One region of the Anaerobacillus sp. ABD4_527 genome, then DNA from elsewhere that is predicted to be linked to it. Evidence: riboswitches for the same ligand, from Rfam matches in the RefSeq annotation. Region 1 holds a riboswitch; the other holds the start of a gene.
The links. Region 1 has a riboswitch for cobalamin ahead of ACXAHI_RS09750 (ABC transporter substrate-binding protein). Riboswitches for the same ligand answer to the same signal wherever they lie in the genome.

Region 1 (15,717 bases):
TACTCAACCAGACTGTGTTGAAATTCTGCCGGGAATTATCCCACAGGTATTTGAAGAATTACGTGAAGAAATCGATGTCCCAATTTTTGCTGGAGGGTTTATCCGCTCGGTTGATGATGTGGAACTAGCCTTGAAAGGCGGAGCTACCGCTGTGACAACATCAAAGAGCGAGCTATGGAAACACTACGATACCAAAAAAAGGATTTGACATCGCTTACATAAGTTTGTTTTAATAAACAGTAAGTTAATAAGATGTGCCGGAGACATGGAGAACCACGCAAAATTCCCATCAGATGTATGGGAAGATTTGTCGTGGTTTTTTTTATAGTACTTTTGAAATGGCACAAACAGGGTATAGTTGATAGTAGAGCTAGTTTTCAACATGCCATATATCGATGGAAATGGTAGGTGTCAAAGATGAATGCATTTGTCGGAGAAATATTAGGTACAATGATTTTGATCATTTTTGGAGGTGGAGTTGTAGCTAACGTGAACCTTCGTGATTCGAAGGCTCAAGGAGGGGGCTGGATCGTAGTCGCTCTCGGGTGGGGACTCGGTGTAGCGATGGCAGTCTATGCAGCAGGGCAGGTTAGTGGAGCACATATCAACCCTGCAGTAACGTTAGGATTAGCAGCGGTTGGAGACTTTCCATGGAGTCAAGTGCCTGGATACATAACGGCACAAATGATCGGTGCTTTTCTAGGAGCGTGTATCGTATACTTTCATTTTCTACCGCATTTTCGTAAAGAAGATGATAAAGCGCTTAAATTGGCAGTATTCTCCACCGATCCAGCTATACCACACACGTTCAGTAACTTTCTGAGTGAGTTTATTGGTACAGCAATGTTGCTTATCGGTCTGCTTGCAATCGGATCGAATGAATTTACGGAAGGTCTAAATCCATTTATTGTTGGCTTTCTGATCGTAGCGATCGGACTTTCTCTTGGGGGAACTACCGGGTATGCCATTAACCCAGCTCGTGATTTAGGTCCCCGTATCGCCCATTTCTTCTTGCCGATACCTGGGAAGGGAGATTCAAATTGGAGGTACGCATGGATTCCAGTAGCGGGGCCAATCTTTGGTGGTGTTTATGGCGCGATCTTTTTTAAAGCAGTTACAGAAGCAAATTATAGTTTAGAATTTTGGTTTTCAACTCTCTTTGTCACAGTGTTTTTGTTTGGACTTTATCATGCTGGAGACAAAGTGAAAGACAGTATTCAAACAGGTGAAAAGGTTAAAAATTAACCGTTGTAGACATGTATATTATATAAGGGAGGAATTCGTAATGGCTGAAAAAGAAAAGTATATTTTATCACTTGATCAAGGAACAACTAGCTCAAGAGCAATCTTATTTAACAAGAAAGGTGAAATTGTAAACGTAGCACAAAAAGAATTCAAGCAACATTTCCCTAAATCTGGCTGGGTGGAGCATGACGCTCAAGAAATTTGGAGCTCGATATTATCCGTAATGGCACAAGTGCTATCGTCTACATCTGATATCGCAGCAAAGGATATTGAAGCGATCGGGATAACCAACCAGCGCGAAACCACGGTCGTTTGGGACAAGAATACGGGTAAACCTGTTTATCATGCGATCGTTTGGCAATCTCGTCAAACAGCAGGCATCGTAAGCGAATTGAAAGAACAGGGTTATAGTGAGATGGTGAGAGATAAAACAGGACTATTGATCGATGCTTATTTCTCTGGCACGAAAGTAAAGTGGATTCTTGATAATGTTGATGGCGCTCGTGAAAAAGCAGAGAACGGAGACTTGTTGTTTGGTACGATCGATACGTGGCTCATTTGGAAGTTATCTGGGGGCAGCGCGCATGTTACAGATTACACGAATGCTTCTAGAACATTGATGTATAACATTCATGACCTTAAATGGGATGATGAACTTCTAGAGATGCTATCAGTTCCAAAATCGATGCTTCCTGAAGTGCGCCCTTCATCCGAAGTTTATGCGGAAACGGTCGACTATCATTTCTTTGGCCAAAATGTACCAATTGCAGGTGTCGCTGGAGACCAGCAAGCCGCTTTGTTTGGTCAAGCATGTTTTGAAAAAGGAATGGCTAAGAATACGTACGGCACCGGTTGCTTTATGTTGATGAATACTGGTGAAAAAGCCGTGAAGTCTGACAATGGTCTTTTAACGACGATTGCTTGGGGCGTAGATGGTAAAGTTGAATATGCGCTCGAAGGAAGTATTTTTGTAGCTGGTTCTGCGATACAGTGGCTAAGAGATGGCCTACGCATGTTCAGCACGGCACCGGAAAGTGAAAGGTATGCGAAACGGGTAGAATCGACTGAAGGAGTTTACATGGTTCCAGCGTTCGTAGGTCTTGGTACCCCTTACTGGGATAGTGATGTTAAAGGAGCAGTATTTGGATTAACACGTGGAACGAGCAAAGAGCACTTTGTTCGTGCAACGCTCGAGTCACTTGCCTATCAGACAAGAGATGTTCTTGATGCGATGACAGCTGATTCAGGTATCAACTTAAAAACGCTTCGAGTCGATGGAGGGGTTGTAAAGAATGATTTCTTAATGCAATTCCAAAGCGATATGATCGGTGTTCAAGTTGAGCGACCAACTGTTAATGAAACAACAGCATTAGGGGCGGCGTACCTAGCTGGGCTAGCAACAGGATATTGGGAAAGTCGTGAAGAAATTCAAGAGCAGTGGATGCTTGATCGTTCTTTTGACCCAGAAATGGAAGAAACACAAAAAGAAGAACTATATGAAGGCTGGAAAAAAGCCGTTAAAGCCACGATGGCATTTAAATAATGGTTAATAATAGCAACTCTTACGAGAGTGTGCTACACTATAACTAAGTTAATAAAAGCGGTCGGAGATAAGGAGAAGACCACAACACTCAAGCATAGGAGGACTATGTCTTGAGGAGTTGTGGTCTTTTTGTTGTTTTAACGGATTAAAAGGCTAAAGAAAAACCGACTGTTACAGTTTATAAGTTTTACCATGCTTTATTCCGTAGCTTGGAGGGTATGGTAATAAGAGCCTATTCAAAATTGAATGATTGAATTAGATATATTTAAAAGGAGTGATCGTTTTGGTAAAACCATTTTCAGGTTTGCAACGTAGTGTGATTTTAGATCAGATGGTATCTGAAGAGTTGGATCTTCTCGTAATCGGTGGGGGGATAACAGGATCAGGAATTTTACTCGATGCTGCTTCTAGAGGAATGAACGCTGCAGTTATTGAGATGCAGGATTATGCTGCTGGTACATCTAGTCGTTCGACTAAACTTGTTCACGGAGGACTTCGATACTTAAAGAACTTTGAAGTAGGACTTGTAGCTGAAGTTGGAAAAGAACGAGCGATCGTTTATGAAAATGCTCCACATGTTTCAATTCCTGAGTGGATGCTTCTACCGATCTTTAAAGGTGGTACATTTGGGAAGTTCTCAACAAGTGCTGGACTTGCCCTTTATGATCGCCTTGCGGGTGTAAAGAAGAAAGAACGTAGAAATATGCTTTCTAAGAAAGAAACGATGTCGAAAGAGCCTTTACTTCGTAAGAACGACCTTAAGGGTGGAGGTTATTACGTTGAATACCGTACAGATGATGCTCGTCTTACACTTGAAGTGATGAAAGAAGCTGTTCATCGTGGAGGAAAAGCGGTTAACTACGTTAAAGCTGAGCAGTTATTGTATGAAGATGGAAAGGTTGTTGGCGTTCGTGCGATGGATGTCCTTTCAGGAGAAACACGCGAAATTCGAGCGAAAAAGATTGTTAATGCAGCTGGACCATGGGTAGACGAAATTCGTGAACTCGACCAGTCTAAAAAAGGGAAACACCTCTTCATGACCAAAGGAGTTCATCTCGTATTCGATCAAAGTAAATTCCCGCTTCAACAAGCTGTCTACTTCGATACACCGTTTGATGATGGACGTATGATGTTCGCTATTCCTAGAGCCGGAAAAACTTATATCGGAACAACCGATACAGAGTATACAAAGAATCCAGTTCATCCACAGATGACGGTTGAAGACCGAGATTACATCATCGATGCAGCGAATTACATGTTCCCAGGAATTAAGCTTGATCGTGATGATGTGGAATCCAGCTGGTCTGGCGTTCGTCCACTGATCCATGAAGAAGGAAAAGATCCTTCTGAAATTTCTCGTAAAGATGAAATTTTCCATTCAGAATCGGGCTTAATTACGATTGCGGGAGGAAAACTAACCGGCTATCGGAAAATGGCTGAAAAAGTTGTTGATTACGTTGCGGATGAGTTTAAAGATGAAAAGTATAAAAAGTTCCCTAGCTCAACGACTAAGAATATGGTTCTCTCTGGTGGAGACGTTGGCGGAAGCAAAGGGTTCAAAGAATATGCCACAAAACAAGTTCGCCGTGGTACAACGCTTGGTCTTTCGGTTGAGGAAGCTGATCGACTCGTTCAAAGATATGGATCAAATATCGAGCGAATTTATCAAATCATCGAAACGATTGGGACAGAAGCAAACTTCCATGGACTTAGTCTTGAAGTGTTCGCAACACTCATCTATGGAATAGAAGAAGAAATGGTCGCTACACCGCTCGATTACTTTAATCGAAGAACAAGCGCCTTATACTTTGATATCGACTGGGTAAAAACTTGGAAAGAGCCTGTTATCGAGTACATGGCAAAACGTCTTAACTGGTCGAACGAAATGAAAGAAGCACATTTACAAGAACTAGATAAACAACTCCATGATGCAGTGGTACCGGTAGATGCTGAAGTACCAGTAGATGCATAATGATCAGTTAGGCCACCTGTAGAGCTGTCGAGACTTTCTCGACGGCTTTTTTTGTTAGGTACGATCAGACGTTGATATATTTACAAAGGTTAGTTAAAAATAAGAACTTGAATACGACTGTAACGTTTGAAGCTTCTCTTACTAAAAAAGTGTGTGACAAGCTTTTTCCTTTTCAAGAAATTGTAGTTCATCATTCTGTTCTTTCAAATGTGAAATGGTACAATAGAAAATAGCGAAAAATGTAACCATTAGGTTCGATTTAGGAGGTTTATGAATGGTAAAAGTCCGCATGAAAGATGTAATGGAGAAATTCAGCCTTGAACTTGTAAGTGGTGCTGAAGGAATTCATCGCCCGATCATCACAAGTGATATATCACGTCCAGGTCTTGAGATGGCTGGTTTTTTTACATATTATCCTGCTGAAAGATTGCAGCTGTTAGGTAAGACAGAGCTTTCGTTCTTCAACGGTTTACCAGAGGAGCAAAAACAGGAGCGAATGGAAAAGCTGTGCACTGATGAAACGCCGGGAATCGTTATCTCAAGAGACATGATTGTTCCAGATGAACTGATTCAATCTTCTAAGGAAAAAGATGTACCGATCTTACGCACGAGTATGACGACTACCCGTCTGAGTAGTAGATTGACAAACTATCTTGAAAGTCAGCTTGCCCCAAACACTGCTATCCACGGCGTTCTCGTCGATATTTATGGTGTGGGCGTTCTGATTACAGGTTCGAGTGGGGTTGGTAAGAGTGAGACTGCGCTAGAGCTTGTAAAACGCGGCCATCGATTAGTTGCCGATGACTCGGTTGAAATTCGCCAGGAAGCTGAAAACACGCTTGTTGGAAGTGCGCCTGAGCTGATCCAACACCTTCTTGAAATAAGAGGTCTCGGTATTATAAATGTCATGACATTGTTTGGTGCAGGTGCGATTCGTAATTACAAAAAAATCTCGTTAGTAATCAACCTTGAGCTATGGGACTCTAAAAAAGTATATGACCGTCTTGGTCTAGAAGAGGAATATATGCAGATCATCGATTCCAATGTTCCGCGCCTTGTTGTACCAGTGCGTCCAGGACGAAATTTAGCGATCATCATTGAGGTTGCTGCGATGAATTTCCGTTTGAAGAACATGGGGATGAACGCAGCGAAACAATTCTCCGAGCGTTTAACAAAAGAAATCGAAGATGGAGACGACCACGATAGCATCTAACAGGTTTAACATAGAAAGGGGAAACGAACATGTTAGCAACAATAGAACCTCTAGATCGAATTGCGGTTCAGCTTGGACCGATTTCAATCTATTGGTACGGTATCATCATAGCGCTAGGAGCTTATCTTGGGCTTGTACTTGCGGTTAGAGAAACACAGCGGCAAGGACTGCCGAAAGAAACATTTGTCGATTTAATATTATGGGCAGTACCGATCGCTATTATTTCGGCCAGAATTTATTATGTTATCTTTCAGTGGGGTTACTATAAGGACAATCTGGGAGATATCTTTGCGATTTGGGAAGGCGGAATCGCGATACACGGTGCATTGATCGGTTCCGTTATTACTGCTCTCGTTTTTACTCGAAAGCGCGGGTTATCTTTCTGGAAAATTACTGATATCGCAGCTCCAAGTATTATCCTTGGGCAGGCGATCGGTCGATGGGGAAACTTCATGAACCAAGAAGCACATGGTGGAGAGGTGACGAGAGAGTTTCTTGAGAACTTAATGCTTCCTGATTTCATTGTAAATCAGATGTTCATCGAAGGTACTTATTATCACCCTACCTTTTTATATGAGTCGCTATGGAATTTAGTAGGCTTCGTTATTTTAATCCTCCTACAAAGAACAAACGTTAAACGAGGAGAAGTCTTCCTCTCCTATGTAATCTGGTATTCCATCGGACGTTTCTTTATTGAAGGGTTAAGAACGGATAGTCTTATGCTAACGGAGTCGCTCAGAATGGCTCAGGTTATTTCAGTCGTGCTCATTATCGGTGCGATTATCACAATTGTTTACAGAAGAATGAAGAAGAACCCTAAACCGTACAACGATAAATCATAAGAGGAGGGTGAGTATGGGAACGCTGAAACGTGGATTAAAGACGGGCCTCCAAACAACATGGGAGCTTGGAAAAATTATATTCCCAATCACTCTTCTTGTTACGATCTTAAGGTATACACCCGTACTGGAATGGGTGATCAGTTTAATCGAACCTGCTATGAAATGGCTTGGTTTATCAGGCGAGGCAGCCATTCCGCTTGTAATCGGGAACTTCTTGAACCTTTATGCAGGAATCGGAGCGATTCTTACGCTCGATTTAACGGTGAAAGAAGTGTTCATCCTTGCCGTGATGCTTTCTTTTTCTCACAATTTATTAATTGAATCAGGCGTTGCTGCTAAGGTCGGGGTCAAACTCTGGGTTATTTTGTGTGTGCGGATCGGTCTCGCGGTTCTATCAGGGTTCATTATAAACCTTGTTTGGCAAGGCGGGAATGAACAAGCTGTCTATGGCTTAGTTCCTCAATCTAGTGAAGAAGTGAACGGGTGGGGGCTGATTTTGCTTCAAGGTCTTGAAAAAGCTTCGATCGGTGTTCTTCAGCTCGCCCTCATCGTGATTCCGTTGATGATTTTTATTCAAGTTATGAAAGATCGCGAATGGCTCAACGTGTTCTCGAAGTGGATGGCACCTATCACTAGGAGCCTTGGTATGAGAGAAAATACGTCGACTACGCTAGCTGCAGGGCTTGTTTTCGGTCTAGCTTACGGAGCGGGAGTTATGATTCAGGCTGCAAAAGAAGATGGTGTGAAGAAAAAGGATCTTTACCTCGCGTTTATTTTTCTTGTAGCGTGTCATGCTGTTATTGAAGATACGCTGATCTTTATACCACTTGGAATTCCAGTTATCTGGCTCTTATTGGTGAGGCTGATAACTGCCGTCCTGTTAACATTAGTGATTTCGATTATTTGGAAGCGTAAGGATACACGTGTTTCACACAGAAAGGAACCTTTTTATGAACATTGATACGATTTTATTTGATTTAGATGGGACATTAATCAATACGAACGATTTGATTATGGCGTCGTTCAAGCATACGTTCGAGCATTACTATCCAGGACTGTATTCCGATGAAGAACTTGTGAACTTCATTGGAGAACCGCTTTATCATACGTTTGAGAAGCATGATAGAGAACGAGCGGAAGAGATGGTACAGTTTTATCGAAATCATAATATCGAAAATCACGATCGACTTGTAACAGAGTTCGATGGTGTGTTTGAAACGGTTAAGACGTTGTCCGAAAATGGATACAAGCTTGCGATCGTGACGTCTAAGATGCGTAACACAGTGGAGATGGGATTGAAGCTGACAAAACTGGATCAATTTTTCCCTGTTGTCATTACAGTCGAAGAAGTGGAAAATCCAAAACCTCATCCAGAACAACTGAATACTGCGATGAAAATGCTCGGTTCTAGTCCTGAAAATGCAATCATGGTAGGCGATAGCCAATATGACATTCTTGCTGGGCAGAATGCCGGTGTAAAGACTGTCGGTGTGTCATGGACGATAAAAGGGCGAGAGTTTTTATCTTCTTATAATCCAGATCATATGCTTGATCATATGTCAGAACTTCTTTCGATCGCTGGAGTGGACAAGTGAGAAATACCGAGCGTTACCCTGTCGAAGGAAGCAACGCCCTATGGCAAATTTATAAAACGGTCCCATTCTTGAAAGTTGTTAAAAACTTCGCTGTGATACAAATAGCTCGGTACACGCCCTTCATCCCGATGAAGAATTGGTTATACAGGACTTTTCTAGGAATGAAGATCGGAGGAGAAACGGCTTTTGCCCTGATGGTCATGGTGGATATCATGTTCCCTGAGAGGATTAAAGTCGGAAGGAATTCCATTATCGGCTACAATACGACGATACTTGCTCACGAGTATTTGATCGACGAATATCGTCTTGGTGATGTTGTAATCGGTGATCGCGTGATGATCGGTGCGAACAGTACGTTGTTGCCAGGCATCACAATCGGCTCTGGAGCGATTGTCTCTGCAGGAACACTCGTGCACAAAGACGTTCCTGAAGGAGCTTTTGTAGGTGGAAATCCAATGAGGATTATCTATACAAAAGAAGAAAGAGAAGCAAAAGGCTTATAATAATAAGCACAGGGGGGACGATTAGGAAGATGTTACAGATGTCTTCCACCCCTAAAGACTATCGTGTATAATAAAACTTGCAATTACATATGTACTGATTCAGGTGTCTTCACGATGAAGACTTAATAGGGAAGCTGGTGTAAATCCAGCGCGGTCCCGCCACTGTAAATGGTCGTAAGCTGTGAAATCCACTGTTCATATTGAATGGGAAGGAGCAGTAAGCGATAACCATAAGCCAGGAGACCTGCCTGATTCAAAAGCACGAACAACCTACGAGGATAGGGATGTGCGAAGGAAGGTAAGTGTCATCTTGTGTATAATCCTTACTTTCATTCGGCCATCTCCATGCTCGTGCGTGGGGATTTTTTTTGTTTCATCATACATTTTTAGGAGGAGAACTACACATGAAGAAGCTTTATTCATTGCTCGTATTATTACTACTCGTTACAGGAATCATGGCCGGTTGCGGATCAGATAATTCATCTGAGAACAATACTAACGTAAGTACAGAAGAGAATCAGAATACAAAAGATAGCGCTTTCCCAGTTACCATCACAGATGCGCTCGATAAGGATGTAACGATAGAAGAAGATCCAGAGAAAATCGTTTCCTTAATTCCAAGTAATGCGGAAATCCTCTTTGCACTTGGTGCAGGTAGTGAAGTAGTGGGTGTTTCAGATTTTGCGAACTACCCAGAAGAGACTGCAGATATTGAGAAGATCGGTGGGATGGAATTTAATGTTGAAAAGATTATCTCATTAGATCCAGACCTTGTCCTCGCTCACGGCTCTAGTGCTCATAACTCAGAAGCTGGTCTACAGCAGCTCCGAGATGCAGGAATTGCTGTTCTAGTCGTTAACGATGCAAAAAGTTTTGATGAAGTTTATACATCGATGGAAATGATTGGACAAGCAACAGGCGAAACGGAAGCAGCTGAAGAGTTGATTGCCGATATGAAATCGAAACTAGAAGAGATCAAGTCAAAAGCTGAGTCAATCGAAGAAACGAAGAGCGTCTTTGTTGAAGTTTCTCCTGCACCAGAAATTTATTCTCCTGGTAAGAATACGTTCATGGACGACATGCTCTCACTTATAAATGCTACGAACGTTACGCATGACCAAGAAGGCTGGAACCAAATCGATCAAGAAGCAATTATTCAAGCAAACCCAGATGTGATCATCACCACATACGGCTACTATACGGAAAAGCCAGTGGAACAAGTGCTGAGCCGTGATGGGTGGAAAGATGTCACCGCAGTGAAAGAAGAACGAGTTGTCGATGTTCATTCTGACCTTGTTACACGCTCTGGTCCGCGTCTTGTTGAAGGAGTAGAGGAACTTGCTAAAGCGGTTTACCCGGATGTTTTTACTGAATAAAGCGATCCCTTACGTTATAGCTAGTGGATTGCTAGTTGGCGCGATGCTGCTTGGTATCTCGGTCGGGACTGTGTCAGTTCCGATCGAAACAATTCTAAAGTTGATGTGGGCTGAGGTACTGAACCTACCGTCGATAGGTGAAACGGACCCTATGTTCACGACAATCGTGTTGGACATCCGGCTGCCTCGTGTCATCCTAGCAGGACTTGTCGGTGCATCACTAGCGGTTGCAGGAGCTGCCTTTCAGGGTCTTCTTCGTAACCCATTGGCAGATCCTTACGTACTCGGTGTCTCATCAGGTGCATCTGTCGGCGCAGTGCTCGTCCTCTTTTTTAACTTGTCACTGCCCCTGATAGGCATGTTTACGCTGCCGATTATGAGTATTGCTGCTTCAATCGTTACCATTTTTTTCGTCCTGTTCTTTGCGCGACAAATCGAACGCTCGATGCGCGTTGAGACGATCATTTTGACGGGGATCGTGTTTAGCTCTTTCCTTGGCTCGTTGCTATCTTTAATGATTGCTTTAACAGGAGAAGAGCTTCGTCAAATCATCGGTTGGCTTCTTGGAAGTGTTTCGATGCGAGGGTGGGAATATATCGCGATTATCTTACCGTTCTTCGTAATCGGAGCGTGTATTTTGCTAGTTAGTAGCAAGGAACTGAACGCGATGTCTTTTGGTGAAGAACGTGCACAGCATATAGGGGTCAACGTAGCTAAGAGAAAGCTGTGGATATTAATAGGCGGCTCGATTTTAACTGGAGGCGCTGTAGCTGTTTCAGGTACGATCGGTTTCGTCGGTCTTGTGATTCCTCATCTTACGAGACTATTATGGGGACCAGATCATAGACACCTTCTACCATTATCGATCCTGCTTGGGGCTGCTTTTCTAATTGTAACGGACCTTATTTCAAGAATCATTATTTCACCTACGGAACTACCGATTGGAGTCATTACGTCATTGATCGGAGCGCCAGTGTTCGCAATCATCTTAATTAGAAGACGGAAAGAAAGAAGAGGGTAAGTATGTTAACGGTGAATCACGTAACAGGAGGATATCCGGGTCACGAAGTGCTCCATGATCTCTCATTCGATGTAAAAAGAGGAGAACTGCTTGGAATCGTAGGACCGAACGGTAGCGGGAAAACAACGATATTCAAAGTGATCAGCGGTATTTTAAAAGCAGATAAAGGAGAGGTGCTTTTAAAAGATAAGGCGATCTCAAAGTACTCTGCAAAGCAACTAGCAAAAGTTCTCGCTGTGCTTCCACAGCATGCTGAACATGCTTTCCCATATACAGTGAAAGAAACCGTCTCACTCGGCAGGTATGCCCACCAGACTGGATGGTTTCAGATGTGGACTGAGCATGATGAAGCAATTGTCCAGAAGACGATGGAGCAGACTGGAATCAAAGCTTTTCAAGACAACTACGTGAATGAACTTTCAGGTGGTGAACGTCAGCGCGTTTTCCTAGCTCAAGCACTCGCACAGGAGCCGGAAATTCTGTTGCTTGATGAGCCGACGAATCATCTTGACCTTTCTTATCAGAAAGAGCTTCTCGATTTGTTAAAAAAGTGGACAAGGGAACAAGGGCTTACGGTCATCTCAATTTTTCACGACTTGAACCTTGCTGGTTTGTATTGTGACCGCCTTTTACTACTTGAAGATGGCAAGGTGAATATGCACCACAAGCCGAACGAGGTACTGGATGAAGCGCGTATTCAGTCGGTATATCAAACGAATATTGAAAAACATCCGCACCCTACTGTACCAAAACCTCAAATGCTACTATTACCAGAGAAACAGGGTGAAGACCTCGATGACCTAGTTATCGATGAACGGTTATTAATGTCTAATGAAGAAATGATTCAGCTCAAGGCTCCGTTCCCTCTTCGGACGATGTCTTCAGGTGTCGTTGGCTCTGGAACGGGATGGTACAACACATTTGTTAATCGTCACGTCGATAAGAGCTACAGTTGTTCGAACCATCGTGAAGAAATGGAAGCGTACCTTAAAAGCCATCAGATCGATCCTGTTGAAACCGTTGGGATGATGACAGCTGTTTGTCTTGAAGATGTGTCTTATCGACTCATTGAGGATGACGGTGTTTCTGTATTTGTTGTCGTTACAGCTGGAGTGGGCAATGCTGTAGATGCATCGCGAAGTGTTGAGCACGTGTATGAACCGTTGCCTGGGACGATCAATACGTGGGTGTTTGTCAATGGTTCACTGACTGATGAGGCTTTCATTCAAAGTATCATGACAGCAACAGAGGCAAAAGTGAAGGTGATGCACGATCATCATGTGAAGGACTCTATAACCGGCTCGTTCGCGACAGGTACCTCGACAGATAGCATTTTGATCGCAGCGACACAGCGTGGGAAGCGCCTTCCGTATGGAGGTACGATTACGACTCTAGGAAAGCTCATCAGTCAGGGAATTTACCTGTGTACATCAGAAGCACTCAATAAGTATCGTAAAAGGGTGTCTGAATGATCCTAAACCACTTGATTGCGCTTAGCATTGCCTTTTGTTTAGATCTTTTATTAGGTGACCCGAAAAAGTTGCCACATCCTGTTCGGTGGATTGGTTCAACCATTGCATTTCTTGATCATCGTTTGAACAATGGATCGCATCGGAAGCTAAAAGGTGTTGTGATGATGCTCACGGTACTGATGATTGTTGTGGGCATAACGGTGGCTTGCGTGCTTCTTGCTTATTCCCTTTCTCCCTTATTAGGAATAGCTCTTGAAGCGCTCCTCATCGCAACAACGATATCACAAAAAAGTCTTCGGACAGCGGCGCTTGAAGTATTCGAACCTCTTCAAAAAGGTGAGAAGATGAAAGCGAGGAGAATGCTATCTTACATTGTTGGACGAGACACTGACCAACTCGGAGAAAGCGAGATTGCAAGGGGAGCAGTTGAAACTGTCGCAGAAAACACGAGTGATGGCGTCACAGCACCTCTTTTCTGGGCGCTTTTCGGAGGTGCTGCAGGTGCTGTGGCGTATCGCGTGATCAATACGTGTGATTCGATGGTGGGTTACCAAGATGATAAGTATTATGACTTTGGATGGGCATCGGCAAAATTGGATGACGTAGTGAATTGGCTTCCTAGTAGAATGACTGCCTTTTGCATGCTTTTATCAACAAAGTCGAAGCAGTACACGATGAAGGGTACTTGGACCATTCTCTTCCGGGATGCGAAAAAGCACCCTAGTCCAAACAGTGGTTGGGGAGAAGCTGCAACTGCAGCGCTTCTAGGCGTTCAATTGGGTGGAAGGAATTCATATCGTGGTCAGGTTTCGAATCGTGCTAGGATGGGTGACCCGATCGTTCCGCTTCATTCATTACATATTCCTCAATCGATTTCCATCATGCATCGCACTTCACTATTGTTTCTCACAACTTTATGGATTGGAGGACTCATCTTTGACGCTACCCTCTCATGGTTCTAATCCTCATTATTTATACAAATCTCTTAATCTAACAAAACCAGACCGCTATAGTGATTTTAGTGCAAATCTTAATCCTATTGGACCACCTCTAGAACTGAAAGAACGGTGGAATGATTCATTCGAAGCGATCACCACGTATCCTGATCCAAAAGCTTTATCGTTAACGAAAAAGTTAGCGAACGAATGGAACGTAGACGAAGCTAACGTCCTTATCGGAAACGGAGGAGCTGAACTGATTTCACTCGTTGGCCGTTTTCTTGCTGGTAAACGCGTGTGCATCGTTCAGCCTACTTTCTCAGAATACGAGATTGCTTGTAGAAGTAACGGGTGTGAAGTTCTTAACCACTCCTTAGAGGAAGGCGATTGGGAATTAGATGCTGCTTCACTTATTAATAAAATGAGACAAGTTGACGCTCTCTTTCTCTGTTCACCGAATAACCCTACAGGTTTGGCTTATTCTGAAACGAAAATCAAGATGCTTCTAGATGAAACTAAAAAGCATAATTGCTATTTGGTCATGGATGAAGCGTTTATGGATTTTCTCTCAGATGAACGTTCGAGCATTCCATCCACGCATACCTATCAAAAACTAATCGTTCTTCGTTCTCTAACGAAAATGTATGCGATACCTGGACTACGGATCGGATATATGGTCGCAAATGAGGGTGTGATCAATGCAGTTAAAAAAAGCCAGCCTCATTGGAGTGTGAATGCACTTGCGCTCCTAGCGGGGGAAGTCTGTCTGACTCAATATGATCATGTTAAGAAGACGCGTCACCTCATTCAGCAAGAGAGAGAAAACCTTCAGCGCTTTTTTGATGACCATTCCTTTCAGTACTCTAGATCGAGCGTGAATTTTTATTTATTACGAGATCCTGAACTGAACGACCAATCCGAGCTCCTTCATTACTTATTACATAACGAAATCGTTCCAAGGCATACGTATAACTTTGCTGGTCTTGATGGGAGATGGCTAAGGTTCGCAATCCGTACACCGAACGAGAACCAGCGGTTGATGGAGGTGCTTAAGCGATGGCGGACATAATCTTCATTAGTGGTGGCGTTCGAAGTGGAAAAAGCAGCTTTGCTGAAAAGCTGGCAACCTCTTATGCGGAAAGAGAAACTAACTCTCTTTATTACATTGCATGTGGAGAGCCGGTAGACGAGGAGATGAAAGAGCGAATCGCCCAACATCGTTATGATCGAAGCAAAGCTGCGTCTTGGACAACGGTCGAATGCCCGGTGAACGTTGGCAGTGCCGCTAAGCGTATAGGCCAAGGAGGAATCGTGCTTCTCGATTGTTTGACAACGTTACTATCAAACGAACTGTTTAAGCAGATCGAATCGTACGAAGCGCTGATCGACCGTATCAAAAGTGACCTATGGATAGTAGCTGAAAACTGTGACGTCCTTATTATCGTAAGTAACGAAGTCAGTTTTGAACCTTTTGACACTCCCCTCGTGAAAACGTATGGAAAGCTTCTCGGCAGTCTTCATCAGTGGGTTGTAGAGCAGGCACGAGAAGCTTATCTCGTAGAAGCACGAATTCCAATTTTGATGAAAGGGGAGGTGATTGAGTGAACGGCATTATGATCCAGGGTACGGCATCTGACGTTGGAAAGAGTCTGATCGTAACAGCTATGTGCCGTCTTCTAGCGAATGAAGGCTTCTCCGTTACCCCTTTTAAATCTCAAAATATGTCAAACAATTCTTATGTAACGATCGATGGGAAGGAAATTGGACGGGCACAGGGGATCCAGGCTGAAGCTGCAAGAACAGAAGCGAGTGTGTGCATGAACCCAATTTTGCTGAAACCAAGATCAGATCAACATGCAGAAGTGATTCGATTCGGCACGTCGTTCAGCACATTTTCAGGGAAGGATTACAGAGACGCGTTCTATGAGATGGGCCTCAAGAGTATTGAAGTTGCTCTTCGGCACCTGGAGGAGAATTACGATGTCATTGTAATGGAA
Region 2 (15,717 bases), on a different contig from region 1:
CAGCCAGAAGTTCCCTTTCCCCGTTTGATAGAACGACTCGATCGCATATAGATCAGGCTGTTCTTCTACAGTAATTGGGATTTGAAATTCATCTTGTTGGATCGTAGAAATCAAATCCACCATTTGTTCTTGATAGTTTTGATCATACTGCTGTACGACTAGATTCTTTTCCATTACGTCACCTTCTCACTCTAAATAGTTCCCTGCTCTCTCCACCTCAACCAAACCACTTTCTTCTAAAAACTGTGAAACGAGGTGAACGTGAGCAGACCCTATGATGAGCAGCGTTCGAGCACCTGGCTCACTCAGCTCTAATAGATTGCGATAGATAATCAAGTTCCTCTGATACCACCATCGGACCCAATCGATGCCAACGTATTGCCCACCTTTTCCGATACGAGCGATGTTCATATACATCTCGTGATCCTTCATCACTTCTTCAGGAGAATTCATCTCATGTAAAAGCTCGAGGATCGTTCTGTTTTCCAGACTTTTATGAGAATGCGAGCGATACGTTTGGTTGATATGTTCATAAAGCTCAGGCTGCTCTTCTTGAGCCCAATCATATACCTCACTTAGCGCTCGATTTCCGACCGTATCCATCCAATCGACCGCATATACTTTTTTATGCTCTAATTGAGACGCGATACGAAAGCCAAGTTGATGCACTTCATCGACCCTGAGCTCTACATTACCATTCAAGTAATCCTGATACTCTTGATTAAGCCCGGCATTTTCACTCTTTACAATTTCGAATGCTAGTTTCGTAGGCTCAAACCGTTTTAATCGATCTACAACGTCTCGAATTTCCGCTTGTCTTTTTTCCGATTCCAAATCATTCGTATCCACCTTATAAAGGTCTTTCGTATACTTCATATGAAACGTTCCGAACACCAGAACTTTTGGCTTACTCAACACACATGCTCCTTCCTATCCTAAAGAATCGGCATCACTAACCTTTTCATAATAATATCTACCACCTCTTCTATCCGTCGATTCTCCGTTGAAATATACTCCCCGAACCCCCCGGAAGAAAAAGCCTCTACACACAGATCGGTTTGGTAAAAACACCAGCTTCCATAAGCTTCTCCCCTGTTCAGCAGTCTTGACGTAATCGTTTCCTTATTTGCTGTTAAGCAAAAATGAAACGTCTCAGGATCGATTCGTTTAAATCCATCGAAAATATAATGGAAATAATCAGGTTTCCGAATCGTCATCGGGACGATGAGGTGTTTCTGATAGTGCTCTGCCGTCCGCTTTGCAATCGAGACGGTAAACTCTTTCCATAATTCCAAGTCTTGAAAATCACCAGTGAGTGCCTCTTCTTCTTTGATCGATGAAGGCAGCAACGCACTGAGCATCCCTCCGACCACTTCTGGGTCAAAAATCATACTGTTATCGATTTTGTTTAAAAGCTCATTGGCAACAGTCGTTTTTCCAACTCCAAACGCGCCATTGATCATGATGATCATCGCTTAACTCAACGCCTTTCCGGAAGCAATATTTCCACTCAACACTTCATCACAATAAAAATTAGTCACGCTCGTTCACTCCTGTTTGGTTTTCAAAAAATTGATTGACTTGCTCCGAGTCTTCAAGCTTTGGCTGAGCGAGACCGATCAGTTCATCTTCTGAAGCAGCTTCAAAAAAATTCTCACCATACCAAGCTTGTAACTCATCTCTCGTAACCGACAATACCTCGCCATCGTAATCAGCAGAAACAACCTCAGCATTTTGAATCAACGTGAAAAGAACCGTTGCATTGAATAGAAACGCTTCTCGTTGTTCTTCTGATAGCGCTTTTGAATAATAAGCTGTTAAGCCATATGGTTCGCTTTTTGTTTGCAGCGATAAACTTTCTAACTCCGTGCTACCGGGCAATAGGCGTAAGATTGCACCAACCGCGCCGTTGTCTCCTATGTATGAATCTTTGTACTGAAAAAGCGTTTCCTCGGCTGGTTCAGCAGAATTACAGCCGCTGACGATGATTAGCAATACTATAAAAACCAGCTTAATTCCCTTCATCTGTTATCTCCTGTAAACCACTGAACGGCTTTAGCTTGTCACATTCTACAACGATTGCGGTCATGCCATCTTTCGTTGACGTCTCATGCCATTCCCCTCTTTCCCACATCGCGAGCTCTCCTTTTTGAATACGATGCGATTGACCGCCGCCCTTCACGATTCCTTCCCCTTCAAGCACGAGGAACATTTGTGGCACCACAGCTTCATGACCTCCGAGCAATCCATCACGACCAAGATGCATACAAGCGATCTGTATCACATCGATCTCTTCTTCTATCATTCTCGTAATAGGCGAGATCACCACATGCTTACTATCAAACTTCGTAATTTCTTTTCCAACACCTCGCCCAAATCGGTAGCGCTTCATACGTCCCCTCCTACAATATGCCCCATACATACTTCGATTCTTAAGGCGATCTCCCTTTTAATCTGGTAAAAATAAGCAAACCCCTCAGGAATTCGTTACCTGAGGGACCCTCCATTATCACCTTAACCGTGAACGATTCTGACGATGTTCCTTCCTTGAAGGCGCAGTGTCGTACAGCCTCTTCTCTTCATCCGTTTCAGGTAGGATGCCAGGAACGGCTTTCGGTTTCCCTTCTGAGTCGACCGCAACCATCGTCAAGAACGATTCTGTCGTCATCACTTTTCGCCCGTGAAGAAGATCATCTGCATACACCTTCACATACACTTCCATCGACGTTCGGCCGGACCTCGTGACACAAGCCTCGAGCGTTAACGCATCTCCAACTTTCGCGGATGATAGAAAATCGACCGAGTCGATCGATGCCGTCACGACCACACAATTTGAGTGTTTCATAGCCGTTAATGCTGCGATTTCATCAATGTATGCTAACACTTTCCCTCCAAAAATCGTATCTAGATGATTCGTATCTGGCGGTAACACTAACCTTGTTTGTGTCATTTTCGAATAGCTTACTGGTAAAGATTCCATGAACGCATTCCTCCTTCATTTTTCAACAAAAAAACACACCTCCAAATTGAAGATGCGCAGGATATAAACGTCACGAAATTACGGAACCACCAAACAGTATCCGTTAGTACTTTCCACGTAACACCCTCCTATCTCCCGTAGGAATCAATGCTCTTCCTTATGGCAGGTCTCCTGACTCAGATTCTTCAGCACATCGCCCTTCCCGTTTAACAACAGTGGTATTGCGATATGCCTCCTCTTCACAGTGGCGGGACCGCGTTGGATTTTCACCAAACTTCCCTTTTCAGCTTTTAATAAAGCCACCATAAGGCCTATTCAGTTAGTAAGGAAAATCCTTACCTAAAAATTACTATCTCCTATCGCTGTAGATCTGTCAAACTCGTTCACTGAAACAAATGATGCAGCAACCGATCTTTATCATCAAAAAACTCTTTCATCACCTTAAAGTGTTCCGTCTCCTCTAACGTTGTCTCAGTCATTCCATCTTCACTCAGCACAATCATTTTCGAATCTGGGTATGCCATAAGGATCGGCGAGTGTGTGGCGATAATAAACTGAGATCCCTGCTCGACCAGTTCGTGGATGCGCGCAAGCATCGACAGCTGCCTGATCGGAGAAAGGGCCGCTTCAGGTTCATCTAAAATATATAACCCTTCTCCTCGAAACCGATTGGTAAAAGCCGCGAAAAAGGATTCTCCGTGAGATTGTTGATGGAGCGATTTGCCTCCAAACCCATCGACGACTTTTGCCCCCGCAAACGGATCAGCATCTAACTCTTCAATATTTGTAGCGAGATTATAATACGTTTCCGCTCTGAAAAAGAAATGATCCTTCGCACGGTAAACGCCTTTAGCTAGTCGCAAATAGTGATCTAAGTTCGAGTGAGAATCATAGCTCGAAAAATTAAAGTTAAGCGTCCCGCCTTCAGGATTGAATCCATACTTAATCGCCATCCCTTCAAGCAGCGTCGATTTCCCCATCCCATTCTCACCAACGATGTACGTCACGTTTGGGTGAAACAACAGCTCCTTGAAATTCTTGATTACCGGTAGAGCAAATGGAAAGAAATCGTACGAAGGGATCTCATCTCTCTTTATATTGAGACGTTTAACATACTGCGTTTCTTGCGTTAACTTCATTGCTAATTGCCCCCTAACTTCCAAACATAAGTTCTACCCATCATACCACTCACATCATGCGTAGCGCATAACAAAAGTGAAAAAAAGACGCATATTCACTGGAATTCACCCATATGTATAGTAATGTATTTCATTTTTTAAGGAGGAGATCTTATTTCTGATCAAAAGAAACAAGACGAAAACCTGGTGAAGAAAACCTCCAAACAAGCAAACGATCTTGTGAATAAATCTGCAGATACCGTTAATGATATGGTGAAGTCTGTTAGCGGAAAAGGCGGTCTCGTTGGCAAGGTATCCGATACGTCTACTGATTTTGTGAAGAATGTGAGTAAGGCCGGCACGGATGCGGTAGGGAAAACGGCAGATAAGGCTGAGAAAATGATCAAAGGTGCTTCGAAGAAAGTGTTTGGGAAGAAGAGAGAGGAATAGTTGTCAGCACTTACTAAAACTCAATACCCTTAGAGAACCTATTCATCAGGTTCTCTTTTTTTTTTTGCCTATAAAAAACCACTCCACTACAGATTTCGTTTCATTTGTATTAGAATAGAGTCAGCGAAAGATAGGAGTGGATGAGATGAAAAAAGAGATAAAGTTAATCGCGTTAGATATGGATGGCACGCTCGTTAATCATGACGGCGAAGTGTCGAAGGAGAATGAGGATGCAGTGCGCCGTGCGAAAGAAGCTGGGTATCATGTTGTGATCAGCACTGGGCGCTCTCTTCCTTTCTGTCGTGAGATTGCAGAACAGTTAGGCGAATCAGCTTACTTGATCACGGTGAACGGGGGTCAAATTTATGACCAGCATTTCAACCTTGTGGACAGTACGCACCTCGATAGTGAGATTGTTGAGAACCTCTGGGAACTGAAGAAAAGGCATGATGTTTGGTTCTGGTCTTCCACGACTGAAGGTGTATTTAATTCAAACACACCATTTGAAAGAGATCTTCATGACTATGACTGGTTGAAATTCGGCTTCGATGTGAAAGACGACGACGTGCGCCAAGTTATTTTAGATGAAGTCATGAGCAACGATGCTTTAGAAGTCACAAACTCTAGTTTAACAAACATGGAAATCAACCCTGCAGGTGTAAACAAAGCAGCTGCGCTACGCAAAGTAACGAAATGGCTTGATCTTTCCATGGATGAAGTGATGTCTGTTGGAGATAGTATGAACGATATCGCTATGATTCGTGAAGCTGGCTTCGGTGTTGCGATGGGCAACGCACAGGAGCGCGTGAAAGAAGCAGCAGACTGGATTACGAAATCATATACAGAGCACGGTGTCGCACACGCAATCGACCACATTATGAAGGGCGAGTGACAGGCACCCCCCGCTTTATGTCGAAAGGCTGAGTGAATGGAACATTCACTCAGCCTTTTTGATTTCTCCCTTTCTTCCTCTATCCTGCAAATCAAAAAAAAGAAGCTGAACGGTCAGCTTCTTTCTTCATAAGTTATTTTCTAATCTTACTGATCGACAGTTTCTCTTGAACGATGCGGATTGCTTCTGCAAGCAATGGTGCGATCGAAAGAACTGTGATCTTATCGATATCGCCGCTCTTCGGTAAAGGCAGCGTGTTCGTCACAACGATTTCTTTGATGTTCGATTGTGCGATTTCTTGTGTAGCCGTGCCTGAAAGGACCGGATGCGTGAATGTCGCGTACACTTCTTTCGCACCGTGCTCTTCTAATATTTGAGAAGTGAATGTCACGTTTTTCGCTGTATCGATCATATCATCGATAATGATCGCTGTTTTACCTACTACATCTCCGATTACGTTGATCGTAGAAGGTTCACCTGTGTCGTATGAACGACGATCGATCAATGCGATCGGAGCATCAAGCAGGGATCCAAGTTTACGGGCACGCAGTGCGCTGCTGTTATCTGGGGCAACGATTACGATATCCTCAAGCTGTTTCTTCTCGAAGTATTCAGCTAATACTGGAATACCAGAAACCTGGTCAACAGGAATGTTGAAGAATCCTTCGATCTGGTTCGCGTGCAAGTCGACCGTTAGGACTCTAGTTGCACCAGAGCGTTCTAACATGTTTGCAATCAATTTCGCTGTGATCGGCTGTCTTGGGCCTGTTTTTCTGTCCTGACGTGCGTAGCCATAATAAGGCAGCACAACATTGATCGTTTTTGCAGAAGCTCGCTTCAATGCATCGATCATGATGAGGAGCTCCATCAAATAGTCGTTTCCTAATCCAGCCCCACCGATGGACTGAACTAGATATGTATCGCATCCGCGGATACTTTCTTCAACGTTCATGTTGATCTCACCGTCTGCGAAGCGCTTAACGGAAGACTTACCTGACTCGATTCCAAGAAGTTTTACAACTTCTTCTGTAAGTTCAGGGTTTGAATTCAAACCAAATACTTTCACGTCTTTTTCTTGGCGTAGCATAACGTAGCTCCTTTATGGTTCATTTCGATAGGAAGTTTCCAATCAAAACGTAATGTAAGGGAATCATTCTCTCTTCAACTATAACATAGCGCCCGTATAACTTTCTTCAAAAAATTAAAGGAAATCTTGCCCTGTCCCTTACCGCCACCGTATTGATTTTACGAAATAAATGATGATCGTACCAAATAGCACGACAAGGAATACCGGAACAACCCAGAACTGGAGAGTTTCTTCTTGCGTACTCGACATTTCAACGATTTTTTGGGTCAATATCGCAAAGAAAATTGCGATTTCATTTTTTAGTAAGCGTATCATCGTAACGGCATAATAATACTGCCTTTCAGCGTTTCCTTCTGTTATCTTAACTACATAATTGTAAGCGTCAGGGATACGCTCGAGGAACGAAAGCCCAATCCATACGAATACTCCAATCGAAGGTAAAAGGAAAACCGTCCACTTGTCTCCCCACCGATCAGGTTCACCCGCAGCGTTAAAATGGTGAGGGACCATCTCTGGGATGCTTGACCAGTTGAGAACAATATAAGCGATCGAAAGGAATAATGCTGAAATCCCTATGATGTCTAGGACTTTATGTAAAAATGGTTTTTCGATAGCGATGTTCGGTCTATTTCGAGTCCCCATCGTCGTCCCTCCTTTTCGTGTCTACTATACTATACGAATAGAAGGTGAGGAAGTTTCCTTTTTAGAGCTCCTTTTTAAAGACATAGCTCACTTTATCGTAAGCCATCTTCTCTTCATAAAATCGATGCGCATCATGCCTTTGAAGACCTGAGGAAAGTGCGATCGAACGATAGCCATGGTCTTTAGCCCACTTCTCCACAAAGGAAAGGAGCGACTTGCCGTACCCTTTCGAGCGATCTTCCTTTCGAGTCACAAGATCATAAACCCATACACTTCTTCCATAGTATAAGGTGATCATCGGTGTAAAGCCGATGACGGCTACGATTTCCCCTTCCTCATAGAGTGCATACAAATGGTACATGTCTTTTTTACGTGCTTGGTCTACATACTCTAAATACGATTCTTCATCTAAATTTGTGCGCAGCTCACTCATTACGAGAAAGGCTTCCCTTATTTCTTCAAGCGACTTCATTTCTTTAATCATGTGACTTCCCTCCACGATACAACATGCCGTACGAATACCCTAATCGTTCAAATCCACACTTTTGTAAAATTGGTTCACTCATCGGACTTGCATCGACCATTAAAATAGGATGCCCCATTTCTTTCGCTTTTTTCGCACGTGCAGCTAAAAGCGCGGTGTAATGTCCCTTTTTCCTATGCTGTGGTAACGTTGATCCACCCCACATGCTCGCAAAATTCTCTCCTTCCAAGTACATCCAGGCAGCACTTACCAAATTGCCAGCTTCATATATCCCATATAAGGAGAGTGAATTCGTATTCTTAAAATCACGCCACAATCGTTCTCCTAAGCTTGCGAAAGAGTGATTCCATATGCTTTCTTCAAGCTTCATGATCGCATTGATTCCATCCAAATCGGTTATTTCCTTCACATGAGATGTATCGTGACGTAACAAAAAGTGGTCATCAGAAAGCGGGATGACCATCAGCGCTTCTTTTTCACCTTTCTTAAATCCTTCATCTTCTAAAAGATCCACAAGGTTTGAAGGCTCGTCATAACTATAAACTTTCCACTCAAACTCTTGATTTAATGTAGCAAAGCGGTCCTTTTCACTCTTAATAACCTTTTTAGCGTCAGTATCCGTCAAGTTAGAAAAGATGATGAAACCATGTTCATCTTGATGGACTGACACATGACGAATAACATATTCCGTTTCTTCTCTTCGAAATCCTGGAGGCGTAACGTTTTTTCTCATTTCTTCATCGAACAACGCTTTTAATTCATGCTTCTGCATATAGCACCTCAGTGAATAAAATTTTTGATACAAATTTCAAATCTTTTTACACATACTATCATTGTCTTTCAAAGTGAAGCATTTGGAAACCATTTCTATCATGGATTGTTATTTGAGCGGTTTACGTGAACAAAATAAGGGTATTTATTTCTATAGCTGATAGACAAAGTGAAATTTTATGTCAGGATTCCTTACATAAATCCACACTTATACGTTATTATCGGTAAAATAGTGAATAGTTAAAAAACTTTCTAAAGGTGAGGTAATGTATGACGATTACAAAAGAAAGCATCAAACAAGTTATTTTGGATGAAGTTCATGAAAAGAATGTAGAATTTATTCGCCTAGAGTTTACAGACATGCTTGGTGAAACGAAGAACGTAGAGCTTCCTGTTGAAGAGATCGAAAGTGTAATGAACAATGAAGCGATGTTCGACAGCTCTTCAATCGCAGGCTTTTCAGATATTCAAGAAAGTGATATGTACTTGTTCCCAGATCTTGAAACATTCAAAGTACTTCCTGAAGCGGTCGACACGGACTGCATCGCACGCTTCATTTGTGATATTCACACGCCCGACGGTGAACCGTTCGAAGGTGACCCTCGCTATATTTTAAAACGAGCGATGAAAGAAGCACAAGACCTTGGCTATACTGTAAACGTTGGACCTGAACCAGAATTCTTCTTATTCCAACTGAATGATGAAGGCTACCCGATCCGCAAAATGAATGACCGCGGTGGTTACTTCGATGCATCACCTAAAGACAAAGGTGACCAGGTACGACGCGATATCGTTCGCACGTTGAAGAAATATGGTTTTGAGATGGAAGCTTCTCACCATGAGGTAGCAAAAGGACAGCACGAAATCAATTTCCGTTTTGACAGTGTATTGAAAGCTGCAGACAACATCCAAACGTTCAAGAGCGTTGTTAAAGACGTTGCGACTGGACATGATTATCACGCAACATTCATGCCTAAACCATTTGCAGGTGAGAACGGTTCTGGTATGCACTGCCACCTTTCTCTATTCAAAGATGGCGAGAGTGCTTTCTTTGACGAAAACAAAGAAGACGGAATTTCTGATACGATGAAACACTTCATGGCTGGTATTCTTCACCATGCGAATGGTCTTGCGGCAATTACAAACCCGAACGTGAACTCTTATAAGCGTCTTGTTCCTGGCTATGAAGCACCTGTAAGTGTTGCTTGGTCTCACTCTAACCGAAGCTGTATGATCCGCGTTCCAACAACACGTGGAATGGGTACACGTTTTGAAATCCGTAACCCAGACCCTACAGCGAACCCTTACTTGACGCTAGCTGCAGTACTACATGCAGGTCTTGAAGGAATTCGTGACGAGCTTGACCCAGGTGAACCAGAGTCTCGTAACCTTTACGAAGTGTCTACAGATGATGTTCCAACGCTTCCAACAAACCTAAAAGAAGCGATCAAAGCACTTAAAGAAGACCAAGTCGTAATCGACGCTCTAGGTGAGCATACGTCTAGATGCTACATCGAAGACAAAGAAAAAGAATGGATCGACTACTCCCTGAACGTAAGTCAGTGGGAAGTTGAACGTTATATGAATAAGTAAATGTAAGAAAATCCGCTCATATCGTGAGCGGATTTTTTTATCCTCCGAAAGACCATATAAACATGAAAAAGAATGTGCCGATTAACGAGAAAAAACTTATGACTAGTGAAAGTACAGGAACAAATTTTTTATAGAACATTTCTTTTCTAACCGCGAAGATAGAAATGATGAAGATCGGTAAACCTGCAAAGATCCCAACCTTCATCACTAGTGTGATTGCTCCAAGTGCTGCATCTTGATAGATCCCTACGACCAAAGCGATCAACACACCCAAATAAATGAAAAGAGACACCGCACAAACTCTACCTAGCACTGAAGTTGGCAACCGCATACTCCTTTCATCTAATTACTCTTCCTTCTCTATTTGAAGTTTCACTAATTTCTCATCCAGCTTTTGACTTAGTTCTATGACTTCTTCACTTGAAAAAGTATCTGCTTCAAACGCCACTTCGTAAAGCGCCATCCGCAGCTCATATATTTCTTCCTCCAACTTCTTCACCTACCGAACTCCTTACGTTATTTGGTTACTATCATTAGAGTAACATAAAAAATCCTTTTTCTGTTAAATTTTAGAAAGTAGTACTTACCCGTTCCTTCAATATAAAAAAAAGGAAAGCTGAATAGATCAGCTTCCCTTTTCAACTCTATTATTCGATTAAGCGTTTGAGCGTTTTCTAGCAATTAATACGAGTGCACCACTCATCATGATACCTGCGCCAATCATCATGTACGTTGGAAATGGTGTTGCAGTATCAGGTAATTGATCTCCTTCTTCCGCTCCCCCATCTACGTGCACTTCTGGAAGTGCACCATTACGGTTACCAAAGATCCATTTACCAGAATCATAGATATAATCGATTGTTAATGTACGCCCCTCATACAGGTCGCCTGTGGCAACTTGTGAAAGCTTGTAATGATTGTCATTCACTTTTGTAAGGTCATATTCACGATTGAAATCGATTGTGAGGCGACTATCTTGTGGTTTGAATGTAACCTCTCCATCTTCTACTTTAAAGAAACTATCAACATACATTTCTGCAAGTTCAGGAACCATGATTTCCCCGAAAGCTTGCTCCAATTTCTCCATGGAGTCATAGCCTTTTAAAATAAGTACGCTTTTTTCATCCTCTATTTCATATAACTCGGTAAAATCCGCTTCTAGCTCCTTTACCGGGGGTTCTCCATGATCCTGCGCTAATGCTGTGTTTTGAAACCCCATAAACAGTAAACCAGTGACAATGATGAGTGCTGAAAGAATTCTTTTCATTGTAAAACCTCCTGAAAATTTTTCGGCGCGTCTATGTAATAAATTTAATCTTTGTAATATAACTGTAATCTTGCGCCTGTCTAGTATACTAGCATAGTTTGTTTAGAATGCAAGTATTTACCATTAATTTATAAAAAAAGGAAGCTGATCCATTCAGCTTCCTTCAATACCCCTAATTCAACTCGCTTTATTCGTACGCATATTTGTCTTATTCTCTTTCACTTCCGCACTTGCGGCTTTAAAGAATGAGTATCCCATCATGAGGATCACGACAGAGAACGGGAATGCTGCGATGATAAGCATGTTCTGGAGTCCCTGTGTTCCCCCGAAGTAGATGATGATCGCTGCCATTGCAGAAAGACTAAGTCCCCAGAGAATCTTCACGGGTGCGGCTGGATTCAGGCTGCCTGTCGTACTAAGCATCCCTAGCACAAATGTCGCAGAGTCTGCTGACGTGATAAAGAAAATCGCGATCACAAAGAGTGTAATGACCGTCATGAGCGTCCCTAGTGAATACTGCTCAAGCACAGCGAATGTCGCGGTTTCAAGTGAGTAATCTGAGATCATCGCGATCCCCTGCTGCTGAAGATCGAGTGCTGATACCCCGAACACTGAGAAAAAGATGAAGCAGACGATCGATGGAACGAAGAGTACGCCAAGCATAAATTCTTTGATCGTACGGCCTCGTGAAATTCTTGCAATAAAGATGCCGACGAACGGAGACCATGAGATCCACCATGCCCAGTAGAACACCGTCCATCCTTTCACCCATGACTGACGGTCTTCATTGTTTGGATTCATATTGAAACTCATATCGAAGAAGTTTGTAAAATAACCTCCGATCGTATTCGTAAACATGTTCATGATATAAAGCGTTGGTCCAACGATAAGCAGCATTAGAAGTAATACAAAGCCTAATCCTAAGTTGATATTACTTAAATACTTTATTCCTTTACTAATTCCTGACCATGCAGATGCGATGAAAAGAATTGTAGACACAACTAAGATCAAAAGCTGAATTCCAAAGTTACTCGGAGTACCAAAGAGAAACGCTAACCCTTCATTGATCTGAGCCGTTCCGAATCCGAGCGTTGCAGCGACTCCTACAACTGTCGCGACGACCGCAAGCGTATCGATCAACGTTCCTGCTATTCCCTCCATTCTTTTCTTCCCGAAAAGTGGAATGAGCGTAGCACTGATCAAGCCCGGGTACCCTTTATGGAATTTAAAATATGCCAGTACGAGGGCAACTAACGAGTACACTGCCCATGCATGGACGCCCCAATGAAAGAATGAATACTCAAGTGATTGCTGAATGGCTTCAGGCGTTCCTTCTTGTCCGTTCGGACTACTTTTAAAAGCGTGAGAGATTGGCTCAGCAGTAGTCCAAAAAACCATGCCCATTCCCATTCCTGCACTAAAGAGCATCGCAAACCATGTTGCAAGCGGAAACTCTGGCTTTTCATTATTTCCACCAAGCTTAATATTTTTAAATGGGGAAAAGATTAAGTAGATACAAAATCCTAGAATGACCATAACGATTAAAAGATAATACCAGCCGAACTGTGTTGATATGTATCCTGTCACAGCTGATGTGACGCTTTCTAAATTAGATGGAGCTACTGCTCCCCATAGGACTACCAATCCGCAGATCAATAATCCGTACCAAAAAACCGATGTAACGTTCTTCAATCCTTTCACCTCATCATAACGATTTGAATGCTGCTGTATAAAACCTATGCGAATAAGGTCCCTCCCCCTTATTACCCTAAAATTTGACGATGTAAGACAAAAATTGCAAAAAAGTTTTTAAAGTTTTAACGCTTTGCGATGTTACATTAACATCACAAATATTAATTTTATTACAAAAAATTTACCAAAACACGTTTAACTACCAAATTAATCCGGAACATAAGTAATGGAACAAATTTTAAGGAGGTTTTACATTGTTTCGATTCATTTCTGCACTCGTCGTAGTTGGTCTACTCTTCTTGGGGATGAACAACCCGGTTTATGCTGAAGACCATGGAAAGCCACCGGTGGAGGAGTTAGAGAATCAATTCGATGAGCTGATCGAACTTGAAACGAACAAGGAAAACGAAGTAAAGAAGTACGATTCGATTGATCGTTTGGAGCAAGAGTTCAAAAGCATAATGGTTTGGCCGCTGGCTGATCATTATGTTGATACGTTCTTTGAAGAACGCGATGGAAAACTCATTAAAATCGCCCGTGATGGCCCCGTAAGACTACTCGACAACAAAGATTATACTCTCGAAAAAATCAATGAAAATCATTATAAACTCACTCAACCTAATGAAAATAACATGCGCGGTGAATACACGCTAACGATTCACTACAAATATGAAGCAGGAAAATGGGTATTTGCTGATCGTATGAATCATGTTGCGAATGATTCATCTGGTGGAGAAATGCCTGATACAGCAACAAACCTTCCAACGATGATGCTGATCGGTAGTGGAGCAGTGCTAGCAGGCGCACTTCTATTAGTAGCTAGAAAACGCGTAGATGCATAAAAAAAACTGTGGTTAGGCACGTGCCTGACCACAGTTTTTTCTTAATCCCAAAACCCGCCATCAGAATGAATGATCTGACCGGTTACCCACTTCGCTTCTTCACTTGTGAGAAATGAAATCAAACGCGCTGCATCCTCCGGTGTCCCAATTCGCCCTGTTGGAAACTTCGGTTTTAAAAACTCCTGCGTTGCTTGATCCATCCAACCAGAATCGGTCGGTCCAGGATCAACCGCATTCACCGTGATTTCTTCAGATGCAACCTCTGTTGCTAGTGATCTTGTAAAAGCAGAGATGGCCCCTTTTGACGTGATGTAGGCCAAGTTTCCTGCAACCGGACTTTTGTCTTGACCTGTTACTAAATTCACGATACGTCCGCCTAACCGCGTCCCTTCTAAACGCTTCGTGAATTCCACCGTCAGCATACACGCTCCCTGTACGTTAACTTCACAGTGTTTTGCTAGTATTTCAGCTGTTAATTCTTTATAGCTTACTTCTTCGCAGTGTGCTGCGTTGTTTACGAGAATGGTAGGTTTCCCAAGTTCTCGTTCAACGTTATCAAGTAGTTGGTCCGGGGCGTCTTTATCAGCTAGATCCAAGTTCATGTGACCAACGTTTACGCCTTTTCTTCTAAGCTCACTCGCAAATGTCTCTGCCCACTGATGATCTGCATCATCATATCCAGTCGTCTCATCAAAGGGAGTGAAATGAGTAAAAAAGACATGAACCCCTTTTGAAGCTAGCTCACGACAAATCGCGGCACCAATGCCTTTTGGGCGGCTTGCCCCGGTAATAATCGCTATCCGTTCAATCATATTGTGATCTCCTTACATTCTATTGGACTGCCAAAATATGCCCTAGCTCTCCATAGTGCTGAATCCTTAAGTATTCTCCCCAAACCCGTTTTCTACCTTCCTCTGTATCCATCCAATTATCCCTTCCAACGCGTACGCCGTTATAGGTACAATCAAACGTGTACGAAGTGTACTCGATTGAACTCGGAAGATGTTTCGCTAGCGTTCGATACTGGCGTCCTGCTGCATGACTTTTACATATGTACATAACAGATTCTGTACGGCTAAAATCGTACACTTCCTTCGCATAAATCACGTTTTCTAGTGTGTTGGTCGATTTCTTTTCGTACGTGATACATTCTTTAGGCACCCCGTTATCGAGTAGGTGGGAGAGTATTACGTCAGCTTCTGAAGCGACTTCATGATCCCAATCAGGGTGAGGAACGCCCGTTAAACTCTTTCCGCCTGTGACGATTATGTCCTTCGCATATCCATTGTGATAGGCTTCAATCGCTTTTTCCCAGTGTCCTGGATGTGTCCCGCTATAGATAAATAGAACATCACATCGCCTGTGAGCTTTCACTTCCCCGAATACGATCTCCTCGATATGGTTCAATTCTTCTTGGACTAGTTCTGGCATTGTTGGTGCTTTCGGTATGATAGGCTTCAAAAAGTTCGCTCCTTTAAGTTCTCAAGTTTATCAAGTAAAGGTGGAAGCTCCATCAGATCATCGATTACCGCATCAGCATCCGGCGTTTCCCAATGGTCATCTTTCTTCCAGACTCCCTTCATCCCGATTCGCTTTGCAGCACTTACGTCATTTTCAGGATGATCACCGATAAATAAGCTCTCTTCTGGCAATGCACCGAGCTTACTCAGTGCCCGATAGAACAAGTTCGCCTCTGGCTTCTTTAATCCTTCCCACTCTGAGATAAATATCGCTTCAAAATAATCTTGAATGCCTAGCGCTTTTATATTATCCATCTGAAACTGTCCGAATCCATTAGAAATAATCCCTAACGTAAGGTTGCGAGACCTTAACTCTTCTAGCATCGTTACGAGATTTGGAAACGGGACACAGTGATGCTTAAATTCGGTTACGTAGTCG

Region 2: another riboswitch for cobalamin. It lies ahead of ACXAHI_RS13670 (acyl-CoA thioesterase); the one in region 1 lies ahead of ACXAHI_RS09750 (ABC transporter substrate-binding protein).

Annotation. Positions count from the first base shown of each region.
Region 1 covers NZ_JBSWXZ010000001.1:1,860,622-1,876,338, reverse strand. The annotation lists gene ACXAHI_RS09795 (glycerol-3-phosphate responsive antiterminator) at 1-208, shown strand, start outside; gene ACXAHI_RS09790 (MIP/aquaporin family protein) at 418-1,245, shown strand; gene glpK (glycerol kinase GlpK) at 1,286-2,788, shown strand; gene ACXAHI_RS09780 (glycerol-3-phosphate dehydrogenase/oxidase) at 3,120-4,760, shown strand; gene hprK (HPr(Ser) kinase/phosphatase) at 5,035-5,973, shown strand; gene lgt (prolipoprotein diacylglyceryl transferase) at 6,003-6,815, shown strand; gene ACXAHI_RS09765 (nucleoside recognition domain-containing protein) at 6,829-7,776, shown strand; gene ppaX (pyrophosphatase PpaX) at 7,766-8,410, shown strand; gene ACXAHI_RS09755 (acyltransferase) at 8,407-8,913, shown strand; cobalamin riboswitch at 8,998-9,179, shown strand; gene ACXAHI_RS09750 (ABC transporter substrate-binding protein) at 9,318-10,289, shown strand; gene ACXAHI_RS09745 (FecCD family ABC transporter permease) at 10,273-11,310, shown strand; gene ACXAHI_RS09740 (adenosylcobinamide amidohydrolase) at 11,313-12,782, shown strand; gene cbiB (adenosylcobinamide-phosphate synthase CbiB) at 12,779-13,744, shown strand; gene cobD (threonine-phosphate decarboxylase CobD) at 13,719-14,789, shown strand; gene ACXAHI_RS09725 (bifunctional adenosylcobinamide kinase/adenosylcobinamide-phosphate guanylyltransferase) at 14,777-15,325, shown strand; gene ACXAHI_RS09720 (cobyric acid synthase) at 15,322-15,717, shown strand, end outside.
Region 2 covers NZ_JBSWXZ010000002.1:269,178-284,894, reverse strand. The annotation lists gene ACXAHI_RS13695 (GNAT family N-acetyltransferase) at 1-174, opposite strand, end outside; gene ACXAHI_RS13690 (DUF5694 domain-containing protein) at 187-915, opposite strand; gene ACXAHI_RS13685 (AAA family ATPase) at 936-1,472, opposite strand; gene ACXAHI_RS13680 (DUF4825 domain-containing protein) at 1,534-2,025, opposite strand; gene ACXAHI_RS13675 (cupin domain-containing protein) at 2,012-2,392, opposite strand; gene ACXAHI_RS13670 (acyl-CoA thioesterase) at 2,510-2,980, opposite strand; cobalamin riboswitch at 3,125-3,302, opposite strand; gene ACXAHI_RS13665 (AAA family ATPase) at 3,364-4,119, opposite strand; gene ACXAHI_RS13660 (hypothetical protein) at 4,306-4,548, shown strand; gene ACXAHI_RS13655 (Cof-type HAD-IIB family hydrolase) at 4,694-5,440, shown strand; gene ACXAHI_RS13650 (ribose-phosphate diphosphokinase) at 5,574-6,527, opposite strand; gene ACXAHI_RS13645 (DUF1648 domain-containing protein) at 6,666-7,169, opposite strand; gene ACXAHI_RS13640 (GNAT family N-acetyltransferase) at 7,231-7,653, opposite strand; gene ACXAHI_RS13635 (GNAT family N-acetyltransferase) at 7,646-8,425, opposite strand; gene glnA (type I glutamate--ammonia ligase) at 8,695-10,017, shown strand; gene ACXAHI_RS13625 (hypothetical protein) at 10,055-10,342, opposite strand; gene ACXAHI_RS13620 (aspartyl-phosphate phosphatase Spo0E family protein) at 10,364-10,516, opposite strand; gene ACXAHI_RS13615 (LPXTG cell wall anchor domain-containing protein) at 10,673-11,284, opposite strand; gene ACXAHI_RS13610 (BCCT family transporter) at 11,462-12,976, opposite strand; gene ACXAHI_RS13605 (hypothetical protein) at 13,231-13,818, shown strand; gene ACXAHI_RS13600 (SDR family oxidoreductase) at 13,860-14,630, opposite strand; gene ACXAHI_RS13595 (YdcF family protein) at 14,650-15,279, opposite strand; gene ACXAHI_RS13590 (HAD family hydrolase) at 15,276-15,717, opposite strand, start outside.